Linked DNA regions of Methanococcus vannielii SB. Each later gene encodes a partner of the first gene's protein in a complex. Links are inferred from orthologs where the notes say so. Each region holds a gene or a part of one and is shown in the gene's direction. Other genes may lie near its edges. The genes, in order: MEVAN_RS00355, hdrC and fwdF.

Region 1 (3,156 bases):
ATGTCCAAGAAATTTAATTGTAGTTAAAGATATGGTTGCAATACCTCCAAAAGGATGTCCTGCATGTGGATTATGTGTTAGTACCTGTCCTGTTGATGCAGTCGATTTAAAAGTTGAATATGGGCAAGCAAAACCTGCAACTTCTGAAGGAATCATATGGGATGAAGAAAAATGTGTATACTGCGGGCCTTGTGCCATAAAATGTCCAAATAAAGCAATAGCAGTAGTAAATCCAAAAGGACTCGAAATTCCAAGCAAATTGAAAACTGAAAAACAAAACCAATTTAGGATGTGTATTAGGTGCGGTGCTTGCGTTCAAATCTGCCCCACGGGAGCATTAAGACTTGGAAAAATTAATCATAAAGGGAAAGATTACGACAGAATCGAATTTAGTCCTAGTTTATGTAATAATTGCGGAAAATGTATCGAAACATGTCCTTATGACATACTCAAATTAACTGGAAAACGCGAAAAACCACTTGAAGGGTTCTGCGTAATGTGTTTAAAATGTATTGAAGCTTGCGAAAAAGCTAAAAAGAATGCACTATCTTTAAATTAATTTTTAATAGGGCCACCTATTAGAAATATTAATATATACATTAATATATTTATTATGAATAACAGTTCAGGCCAAATATTGGTGATATTATGGAAGAACCAAAAATAGGAGTTTATGTCTGCCACTGCGGTGTAAACATTGGTGGCGTAGTTGATTGCGAAAATGTTGCAAAAACTGCAGAAGGACTCAAAAACGTTGTAATTTCAAGAGAATATAAATACATGTGTGCAGATCCGGGACAAGAACTTATAAAGAAAGATATCAAAGAACTTGGATTAAATAGAGTAATTGTTGCTGCATGTTCCCCACGACTTCACGAACCAACATTTAGACGATGTGTTGAAGAAGCAGGTTTAAACCCATTTTTGTTTGAATTTGCAAATATTCGTGAGCACTGTTCATGGGTACATATGAAAGAGAAAGAAAAAGCAACTGAAAAAGCAAACGATCTCGTTAGAATGGCGGTTGCAAAAGCAAGACAGTTAGACCCATTAGACTACTTAACAGTACCGGTTACAAGAAGAGCACTTGTTATCGGTGCAGGGGTTGCAGGAATTCAGGCAGCACTTGATTTAGGGGATTCTGGGTATGAAACCATTTTAGTTGAAAAAACTCCCTCAGTTGGAGGTAGAATGGCACAACTCGATAAAGTATTTCCAACAAATGACTGTTCAATCTGTATTTTAGCTCCAAAAATGGTTGATGTTGCAAAACACCCAAACATTAAACTTTACTCCTATTCAGAAGTAAAAGATGTAAGCGGATACATTGGAAACTTTAAAGTAAAAATCGAGAAAAAACCAAGATACTTATCCGAAGAAAAATGTACCGGATGCGGTTCATGTGAAGAAGTCTGCCCAATAACCGTTCCAAATGAATTTGACATGGGAATTGGAATGAGAAAGGCCATTTACAAACCATTCCCACAAGCAGTTCCTGCAAAATACACAATCGATAAAGAAAGCTGTATTGATTGTGGATTATGCGCAAAAGTTTGTGGCCCACAAGCTATTAATTACAATCAAAAACCAGAAATTATTGAAGCAGAAATTGGTACAATTATTTCTGCAATCGGTTATGACCCATACGACCCAACAGAAAAAGAAGAGTATGGTTATGGAAAAATTCCAAACGTTATTACGTCAATGGAACTTGAAAGAATGATTAATGCGTCAGGCCCTACAATGGGGAAGGTAATCAGGCCAAGTGATGGTAAAAAACCAAAAAGGATTGCATTTATCCAGTGTGTTGGTTCAAGAGATGCAAAAATCGGTAAAAAGTATTGTTCAAACGTATGCTGTATGTATGCAATGAAGAATTCACAGTTAATTAAAGAAAAATCCCCTGAAACTGAAATTGATATTTATTATATGGACATCCGGGCATTTAGTAAAGGTTATGAAGAGTTTTACGAAAGAAGCTCAAAACAATACGGAATTAAGTTTATTAGGGGAAGACCTGCACAAGTTTTAGACAATCCTAAAACAGATAATCCAACAATAAGATCAGAAGACACGCTTTTAGGAGAAATCTTCGAAAATGACTACGATTTAGTGGTTCTTTCAGTAGGTATGGTTCCGTCAAAAAGTGCTGACGAAGTACAAAAATTACTCGGTGTTTCAAGAACAACTGATAGATTCTTCATGGAAGCCCACCCTAAATTAAAACCAGTTGATACTGCAACGGATGGTGTCTATTTAGCAGGTGCGTGTCAGGGTCCAAAAGATATTCCTGCATCAGTTGCACAAGGTTCAGCAGCAGCTTCAAGAGCAGCAATACCTCTTGCAAAAGGGGAAGTTCAGGTTGAACCAATAGTTGTAACACTTGATGAAGATGTTTGTGGTGCATGCGGTATTTGTGTTCAACAGTGTCCATATGGCGCCCCAAGATTTGTTGAAAAAGATGGAAAACAGGCTTTAGAAGTTCTTTCAGCATTGTGTAAGGGTTGCGGAACCTGTGCTGGAGGATGCCCTAGTGGGGCCCTTGAACAATCACACTTTAAAACAAACCAAATTTATGGGCAGATTGAAGGAGTGTTTAAAGACTCATACTAATCCTATTTCCATTTTTACTATTTTTAAATTGGATGATCTTTAACTGGTGGTATTTATGGAAGTTATTAAAAATATAGTCTGCCCATTTTGTGGAACACTTTGTGACGATATTGAGTGTCATGTAGATCATGGGCATATTGTAAAAACTAGAAATGCTTGTAGGATTGGACATAGTAAATTTACACACCGAGAGGGTGCTGTAAGATATACTGAACCGTTATTTCGGGAAAATAAAAAAGATGAATTCAAAGTAATTGATTGGGACACTGCAATAGAAAAAACTGCCGAAATATTGGTAAATGCTAAAAAACCATTAATTTATGGATTTTCTGCAACTGAATGCCATGCACATATCGAAGGAATGAAGTTGGCAGAAAAAATAAGGGGCTTAGTAAGTAATACTGCTGAAGTATGTCACGGACCAAGTGTTTGGGCACTTCAAGATGTTGGATACCCAATATGTACGCTTGGAGAAGTTAAAAATCGAGCAGATGTAGTAATTTACTGGGGTTCAAATCCAATGCACGCACACCCAAGACACAT
Region 2 (3,068 bases), 460 kb from region 1 along the record:
GGCTTAAATTTGTGGAGTTCATAGTTTGGATTGTAAATTCTATTGTCTTTACAGTCTTTTAGCATATTTATTGCCTGCTTGATGATTTTTATACTTTCAAAACACTCGTAAAATCTAACAGCAACTCTTGAAAGTACATCTCCGCCATCAAGCAATATTTCATCAAATTCATAAGGGTCGTATTCAGGAACATAGCCCATTTTTCTTACGTCTGATTTTATGTTACTCCCCCTTGCGGTCGGGCCCACTGCATGAAATTTTGCAGCGGTTTTTCTATCCAAAATACCAATATTTTTAACCCTTGAAACAATCATCGGGTCATTTAATGTCCGGTTTATCAATTTAGTAAGTCCTTCTTCATATTTTTCAATTCGATCAAGTATAACTGGAATTTGGCTATCCGAAATATTGCATCTTGGCCGTACACCCCCAATAATGGGGCATGAATAATGAACTCGGTTTCCGGATATTTCAAAAAATAACTGCATTATGGGCTCCCTTAACATGAAACTTCTCATTGACATTGTTTCATGACCCAAAATTTCAAAAGCATGTCCAAAAAGTAGTGTGTGGGAATGTAGCCTCTCTAATTCTTCTACAATAAGCCGTATATGGTTTGCACGTTCTGGCACTTCAATTTTGCACCCGATTTCAACAACCCTTGCAGCACTCCAAAGGTGAATGTGTGAACAAATTCCGCATATTTTTTCGCACAATATACATGCTTTTTCAACGGGAAGTCCCTCCATTAACCTCTCTACACCCCTATGGTTTACACCAATTGTAAGTTCAGCATCTTTTACTATTTCATCTTCAATAAAAAGTCTTAAACGATGCGGTTCAAGCATTGTTGCGTGAACAGGCCCAATTGCGATTTCTCCTTCGTACATGATTCTCACTTTTAAAGTAATTTATAATAATCTAACTCGATTGAAATTATACGTAAGTATATAGAAAACTAATATTTATCGTTATTAATTAATCATCATTATTGATTATGATAATTATAGATTAGTAATCCCCTTTTATATTATTAATTATTATCCAATACCCTATTATATACCTATATAATAGGTGAATAAATTAGTCAAATATATATCCAGTTTCAAAGAAAAATTAAACTATAAGGGAGGTGAAGCGAATGGTTTTTAAATCTAGTGAATTTAATCCTAATTTTCCAAAAAAAATAGTTGACGCTGGAAAAGAAGTATTTGGCGCCAATAATGCATCTTCTTTTCAAAAATGCTACCAGTGCGGAACCTGTACTGGAGCGTGCCCAAGTGGTAGAATTACTGCCCTTAGAACAAGGAAATTGATAAGGAGTGCACTTTCTGGAATGGATAACCTGCTTAAAAGTGATGACCTTTGGATGTGTACAACTTGCTATGAATGTTATGAAAAATGTCCAAGGGAGGTAAAAATAACCGATATTATCAAAACAATCAGAAATATTGCTGCAGAAGAAGGATATATTGCTGAACCACATAGAAAAACCAGTTTATTAGTATTTAAAACTGGCCACGCAGTTCCAGTAAATGATGAAATAAAAAAAGCAAGACTTGCAATTGGTTTAACTGAAATTCCGCCTACTACTCATAAATATCCTGAAGCACTCGAAATGGTAAGAGATATAATGGATGACCTGAAATTTTGTAAAAAAGTAGGAATTTGTAGGGAAACTATGGATTTAGAACCTTTGAAAGTTAAAAAATCAAAATATTAGGAAGGGGGTGAACTTATGGCTAAAGCAGATTTTGAATACATGTTTTTTTTAGGATGTATTGCACCAAATAGGTATCCCGGAATAGAAAGTGCAACGTACAAAGCCCTTGATAAGCTTGGAATAAAACTTCATCCATTTGAAAAAGCATCTTGCTGCCCTGCTCCGGGAGTATTTGGTTCATTTGACCTTATGACATGGCTTACAATTGCTGCAAGAAATATTGTAATGGCAGAAGAAGCAGATTTGGATATTTTAACAGTTTGTAACGGGTGCTACGGCTCATTATTTGAAGCAAACCATATATTACACGAAAATGAAAGTGCACGTGAAAAAGTAAATGAAGTTCTTTCAAAATATGGATTGGAGTTTAAAGGAAAATCTAATGTAAAACACCTTACAGAAGTCCTTTATTTTGATTACGGGCCTGAAAAAATTGCTGAAAAAGTTGAAAAACCGCTTGATATAAACGTTGCAGTCCACTACGGGTGCCACTATTTAAAGCCGACTGATGTAAAACATATTGAAAGTTCAGAAAATCCAAAGTCTCTTGATGAACTTGTCAAAGCAATTGGGGCAAAGTCAATATACTATAAAGACAAAAATATGTGTTGTGGAGCAGGTGGTGGAGTGAGGGCGAGAAACCCTGAAGTTGCACTTGAAATGGCTGAAACCAAAATTAAAAGTATGATTGAAGCTGGGGCAGATTGTGTAACGGAAGTATGCCCATTTTGTCACCTACAGTTTGATAGGGGTCAGATTGAAATAAAAGAAACTTTTGGAAGAGAATATAACCTTCCAGTTGTGCATTATGCGCAGTTACTAGGTATGGCAATGGGCATGAGTCCAAAAGAAGTTGCACTTGACTTACACTTTATTCCTGCAAATCCACTAATAGAAAAGCTTGGATTACAAATTTAGAGTTTCAAAGGAGGGGACTTACATGAAAGAAGGAATTTTTTTTGGAGAAGGAATGAAATTCGTAAAAGAAAGTTATCCCGATATTTACGGAGCAGTTGTTGAATTAAACAAAGTTGCGTATACGGGAAAAGTTTTAGACTATAAAACTCAAAAATTAATTGCCATAGGAATTATTGCTGCAACTGGGGACGATTTAGCAACTGAAAAACAGATGCGAAGCGGAATGAATGAACTTAACATTACAAAAGAAGAAATTGTAGATTCATTAAGGGTTGTATTACTAACATCTGGAATGCCTGCATTTACAAAAGCAATGAAAGTTCTTAACAAGTTATAATATATTTGAGGGATATTGTGAGCCACGTAACTGCTAAAACACTTAAAGAAGGAACTGATTTTGAAAAAAAACATGTTCCAATGATTGAAT
Region 3 (2,943 bases), 540 kb from region 1 along the record:
TTCTATGGATTACATCATTCATATCAATTTTTGCAGCGTCAAACACTTCAATCTTCTTAAAACCTCCCCGATGTACCTCTAAAATATCCATAATAACCCTAACACCAAGTCTACCGCACCCGATAACTGAAACAGTCCCTTTAGAATTTAATTTGTCTTCAAGCAGTTTTATATCCATATAATCACTTAAAATTATTTTTTTATTGTAATATTTGTTTTCCAGATATATTAGTTAGAATTTTTTAAATAAATATTTACGCAATTAATTTAAAAGTTACTCTTTGATGTGGTGAATAATACTCACAGATATTTATAAAACTTACTATTTGAATTTAGAAGAATTATATATATAGAAACATTCACTACGTTGTATATGACTCACATGAGATGAAATTATGCCAGAGCATTTACTGTCAGGTATCAAAGCAATTGTCGCAATAAATATGCGAAAAGAGGGAATGCTGCAAAGAGAAATAGCGGATTTTCTCAAAATGGATCGTTCAATCATTTCACACTATTTACATGGCAGATATCCATCTGATAAAGTCATGCGAGTCTCTGAAGAGATTATAAGGTTACCCCTTGAATATGGAATTCCATTGATCACGTCTCTTGGTGATGACAAAGAGATTACAAAAAAATTAGTAGAACGAATTTATAAAATAACTATAGAAATTGACATGGAAAAATGTATTGCGTGTGGTAATTGTTTAGAATGTGAATACGATGCAATATCGGTTTATTCGGAAGATATAGGCATATCTATTGATAAAGAAAAGTGCGTTCTTTGTCTACAGTGTGTTTCCGAGTGCCCTGTCAATGCCTTGAAAATAACTAACTACAAGGTATAATTTTCGGGAGGAATACTATGAAAAATATTAAAAGAGACGAAAAAGACGGCGTCATCGAAATTTCGAGAGAGGGCGTTGAGAAAAGAGTCTTAAAATGGGAAGATTGTGTTTGCGTAGGATGCGGAATCTGTAACGAAATTTGTCCTACAAATGCTATTGAAATGGGGCCCCTTGGTGCCATTTTTAGAGGGGACATTGATGCTCCAAAACTAGATATTTCTGAAAAATGTGTTCTTTGTGGTATGTGTGCTTGTGCATGTCCATTTGATGCAGTTACTTTAAAAATTAACGATAAATTAAATACAGAAATGCCCCAATATCCAAAAATTAAAAGGGGTATCGAATTAAACCAGAAAAAATGTGTTTTATGTGAACAGTGTGAATTAGTTTGCCCACAGAGTGCAATTGATGTAGAAAGAACTATTCCTGAAAGAAAAACGTTGGTTTTAGGCGAAATTAACATTAAAAAAGATGCATGTGTTCTTTGTGGAATTTGTGCAGACTACTGCCCTGCTGATGCAATTGAATTAGTTCCAAACAAGATGAATGCACTAAATTTAAAGCCGATTGCGGACATAAAAGTGGATTTGGATGCATGCGTTTATTGTAAAGTTTGTGAAAAAGCTTGCCCGCATAACGCAATTGAAGCAATTTGTTACAAGTGCCCACTTGCAAGCAGAATTAAAAAGCCAGAACTTTACAGCGAAATTAAAGGTCAGACAAACATAGATAAAGATTTGTGTGTTTCATGCGGATGGTGTGCAAATATCTGTCCAGTTGAAGCAATAACTGTCGAAAAACCATTTGAAGGAGAATTATTAATCGATAATGATACTTGTGGAGCTTGTGGGGCCTGTATTTCAGTTTGCCCTTGTAAAGCACTTGTATTCCCAAAACCAGAAAAAGCTGCAGACAAGGTACCTAAAGTTTCAGTTAATCCGGCTGTCTGTATTTTATGTGGTGCATGTGCACAATCCTGTCCAGTAGATGCTTTAAAAGTTAAAAGGACAAAAATAAATATGACAGAAGCGAATGCACCGGCATGGAAGAAAGCTTTCGAAAAATTGATGAAATAATTGAGATTAAGTTCAAGGTGATTTAATGTACAAACTCGAAGTATATCCTGAGAAGTGTCATGGATGCGGAAACTGTGTTGTTGCATGCCCTGTAAATGCACAAGACCCTGATGTGTCAGGGGGTAAAGGTCCAAGTAGTGATGAAAAATTAATTATGAGAGTTGAAAACGGTGTTGTATCCATCGTAAATAACAGTTTGTGTGGTGGATGCGGCGCATGTATCGAAGCATGTCCTGTGGACGCTATTAAGTTAGTTATTGTAAAGTAACGACAGTTAAAGCATTTTCTATTTGTTGTTGGGTGATATTATGAAATTTATGCTAAATACTGGACGAACAATTTGGCAGGGCGAAGCTATTGAAGCTGGAAAAAACCTTGAAATGTACCGAAAAGCTGCTGCCGTCTGCTATATGAATGCTGAAGACATGGTGCTTTTAGGCGTTAAAGACGGGGATACCATAAAAATAACTTCAGAATATGGCGATGTTGCGGTACATGCATTGACAACTAAAGAACCAGCTCCAATTGGAATGATTTTTGTTCCAATGGGGCCATGGGCAAATCTTGTTGTTATACCTGATACTGAAAGTACATCAATGCCGTCATACAAGGGCCCACTTGCCGTTGAAGTTGAAAAATGCGATGAAGAAGTATTATTAATGGCTGACCTTATGAGAAAAGCATACATTAAATAATATTGATTTTTGGGTGATCTTTATGGAATACATAATCAAAAATGGTACCGTTTATGACCCGTTAAATAAAATTGACGGCGAAAAGATGGATATCTGTATAAAAGACGGAAAAATTGTAAGCTCTGTATCAAAGAATGCAATAGAGATAGATGCAAATAAAAAAATCGTCATGGCTGGAGGTGTTGACTCCCACAGCCACATTGCAGGAGCTAAAGTAAATACTGGTAGGGCATTAAGGCCTGAAGACAGTAAAAAGGATATCTACTCGAAAGAAGGTTTAAGAAAAGGTTCAGGATTTTCAATTCCTTCAACATTTAAGAC

What was found.
Region 2: the proteins of MEVAN_RS00355 (region 1) and hdrC are in contact, whole or in part, in a cryo-EM structure (PDB 7BKB), measured with the Methanospirillum hungatei proteins. The link is inferred for Methanococcus vannielii SB from one-to-one orthologs. Residues at the interface, in WP_011448822.1 of Methanospirillum hungatei: Lys396, Tyr441, Glu455, Tyr458, Tyr459, Gln462, His463, Lys467, Phe468, Ile469, Phe488, Asp491, Leu493, Leu494, Arg496, Pro497, Val498, Asp499, Val500, Glu501; in WP_011448820.1 of Methanospirillum hungatei: Arg18, Arg19, Tyr20, His21, Leu22, Asp24, Ile40, Asn42, Met43, Cys44, Tyr45, Gln46, Arg65, Leu66, Arg69, Val72, Leu73, Leu75, Glu78, Arg100.
Region 3: the proteins of MEVAN_RS00355 (region 1) and fwdF are in contact, whole or in part, in a cryo-EM structure (PDB 7BKB), measured with the Methanospirillum hungatei proteins. The link is inferred for Methanococcus vannielii SB from one-to-one orthologs. Residues at the interface, in WP_011448822.1 of Methanospirillum hungatei: Ala269, Val270, Pro272, Val273, Ile274, Lys275, Pro276, Met281, Gly282, Met283, Ala284, Pro285, Asp306, Ser307, Cys308, Val309, Lys310, Cys311, Leu313, Phe349, Pro350, Ile351, Glu352, Tyr359, Lys360, Asp363, Val365, Ile366, Asn367, Glu370; in WP_011448819.1 of Methanospirillum hungatei: Ser2, Thr3, Leu4, Phe5, Pro6, Lys7, Tyr8, Gln21, Leu23, Leu24, Gln25, Gln26, Asn28, Pro48, Glu49, Thr76, Cys78, Ser79, Tyr80, Cys81, Pro104, Ile105, Lys108, Glu109, Gly110, Thr353, Leu355.

Annotation. Positions count from the first base shown.
Region 1 is NC_009634.1:66,087-69,242, reverse strand. The notes cover bases 137-3,130. They hold MEVAN_RS00355 (CoB--CoM heterodisulfide reductase iron-sulfur subunit A family protein), read left to right. Parts: upstream 137-648; coding sequence 649-2,613; downstream 2,614-3,130. Other genes in these bases: MEVAN_RS00350 (formylmethanofuran dehydrogenase subunit B), read left to right, coding at 2,669-3,130; MEVAN_RS00360 (4Fe-4S binding protein), read left to right, coding at 137-559. Outside these bases: more of MEVAN_RS00360, read left to right, coding at 1-136; more of MEVAN_RS00350, read left to right, coding at 3,131-3,156. UniProt on the Methanocaldococcus jannaschii protein: Part of a complex that catalyzes the reversible reduction of CoM-S-S-CoB to the thiol-coenzymes H-S-CoM (coenzyme M) and H-S-CoB (coenzyme B).
Region 2 is NC_009634.1:525,008-528,075, forward strand. What follows is about bases 27-2,932. They hold hdrC (CoB--CoM heterodisulfide reductase subunit C), read left to right. Parts: upstream 27-1,141; coding sequence 1,142-1,723; downstream 1,724-2,932. Other genes in these bases: MEVAN_RS02415 (hydrogenase large subunit), read right to left, coding at 27-890; hdrB (CoB--CoM heterodisulfide reductase subunit B), read left to right, coding at 1,739-2,641; MEVAN_RS02430 (carboxymuconolactone decarboxylase family protein), read left to right, coding at 2,664-2,932. Also shown: more of MEVAN_RS02415, read right to left, coding at 1-26; more of MEVAN_RS02430, read left to right, coding at 2,933-2,978; MEVAN_RS02435 (class II SORL domain-containing protein), read left to right, coding at 2,996-3,068.
Region 3 is NC_009634.1:609,429-612,371, forward strand. Bases 117-2,897 are described here. They hold fwdF (tungsten-dependent formylmethanofuran dehydrogenase subunit FwdF), read left to right. Parts: upstream 117-868; coding sequence 869-1,927; downstream 1,928-2,897. Other genes in these bases: MEVAN_RS02835 (ThiF family adenylyltransferase), read right to left, coding at 117-178; MEVAN_RS02840 (4Fe-4S binding protein), read left to right, coding at 396-851; MEVAN_RS02850 (4Fe-4S binding protein), read left to right, coding at 1,953-2,195; fwdD (tungsten-dependent formylmethanofuran dehydrogenase subunit FwdD), read left to right, coding at 2,236-2,622; fwdA (tungsten-dependent formylmethanofuran dehydrogenase subunit FwdA), read left to right, coding at 2,645-2,897. In the rest of the region: more of MEVAN_RS02835, read right to left, coding at 1-116; more of fwdA, read left to right, coding at 2,898-2,943.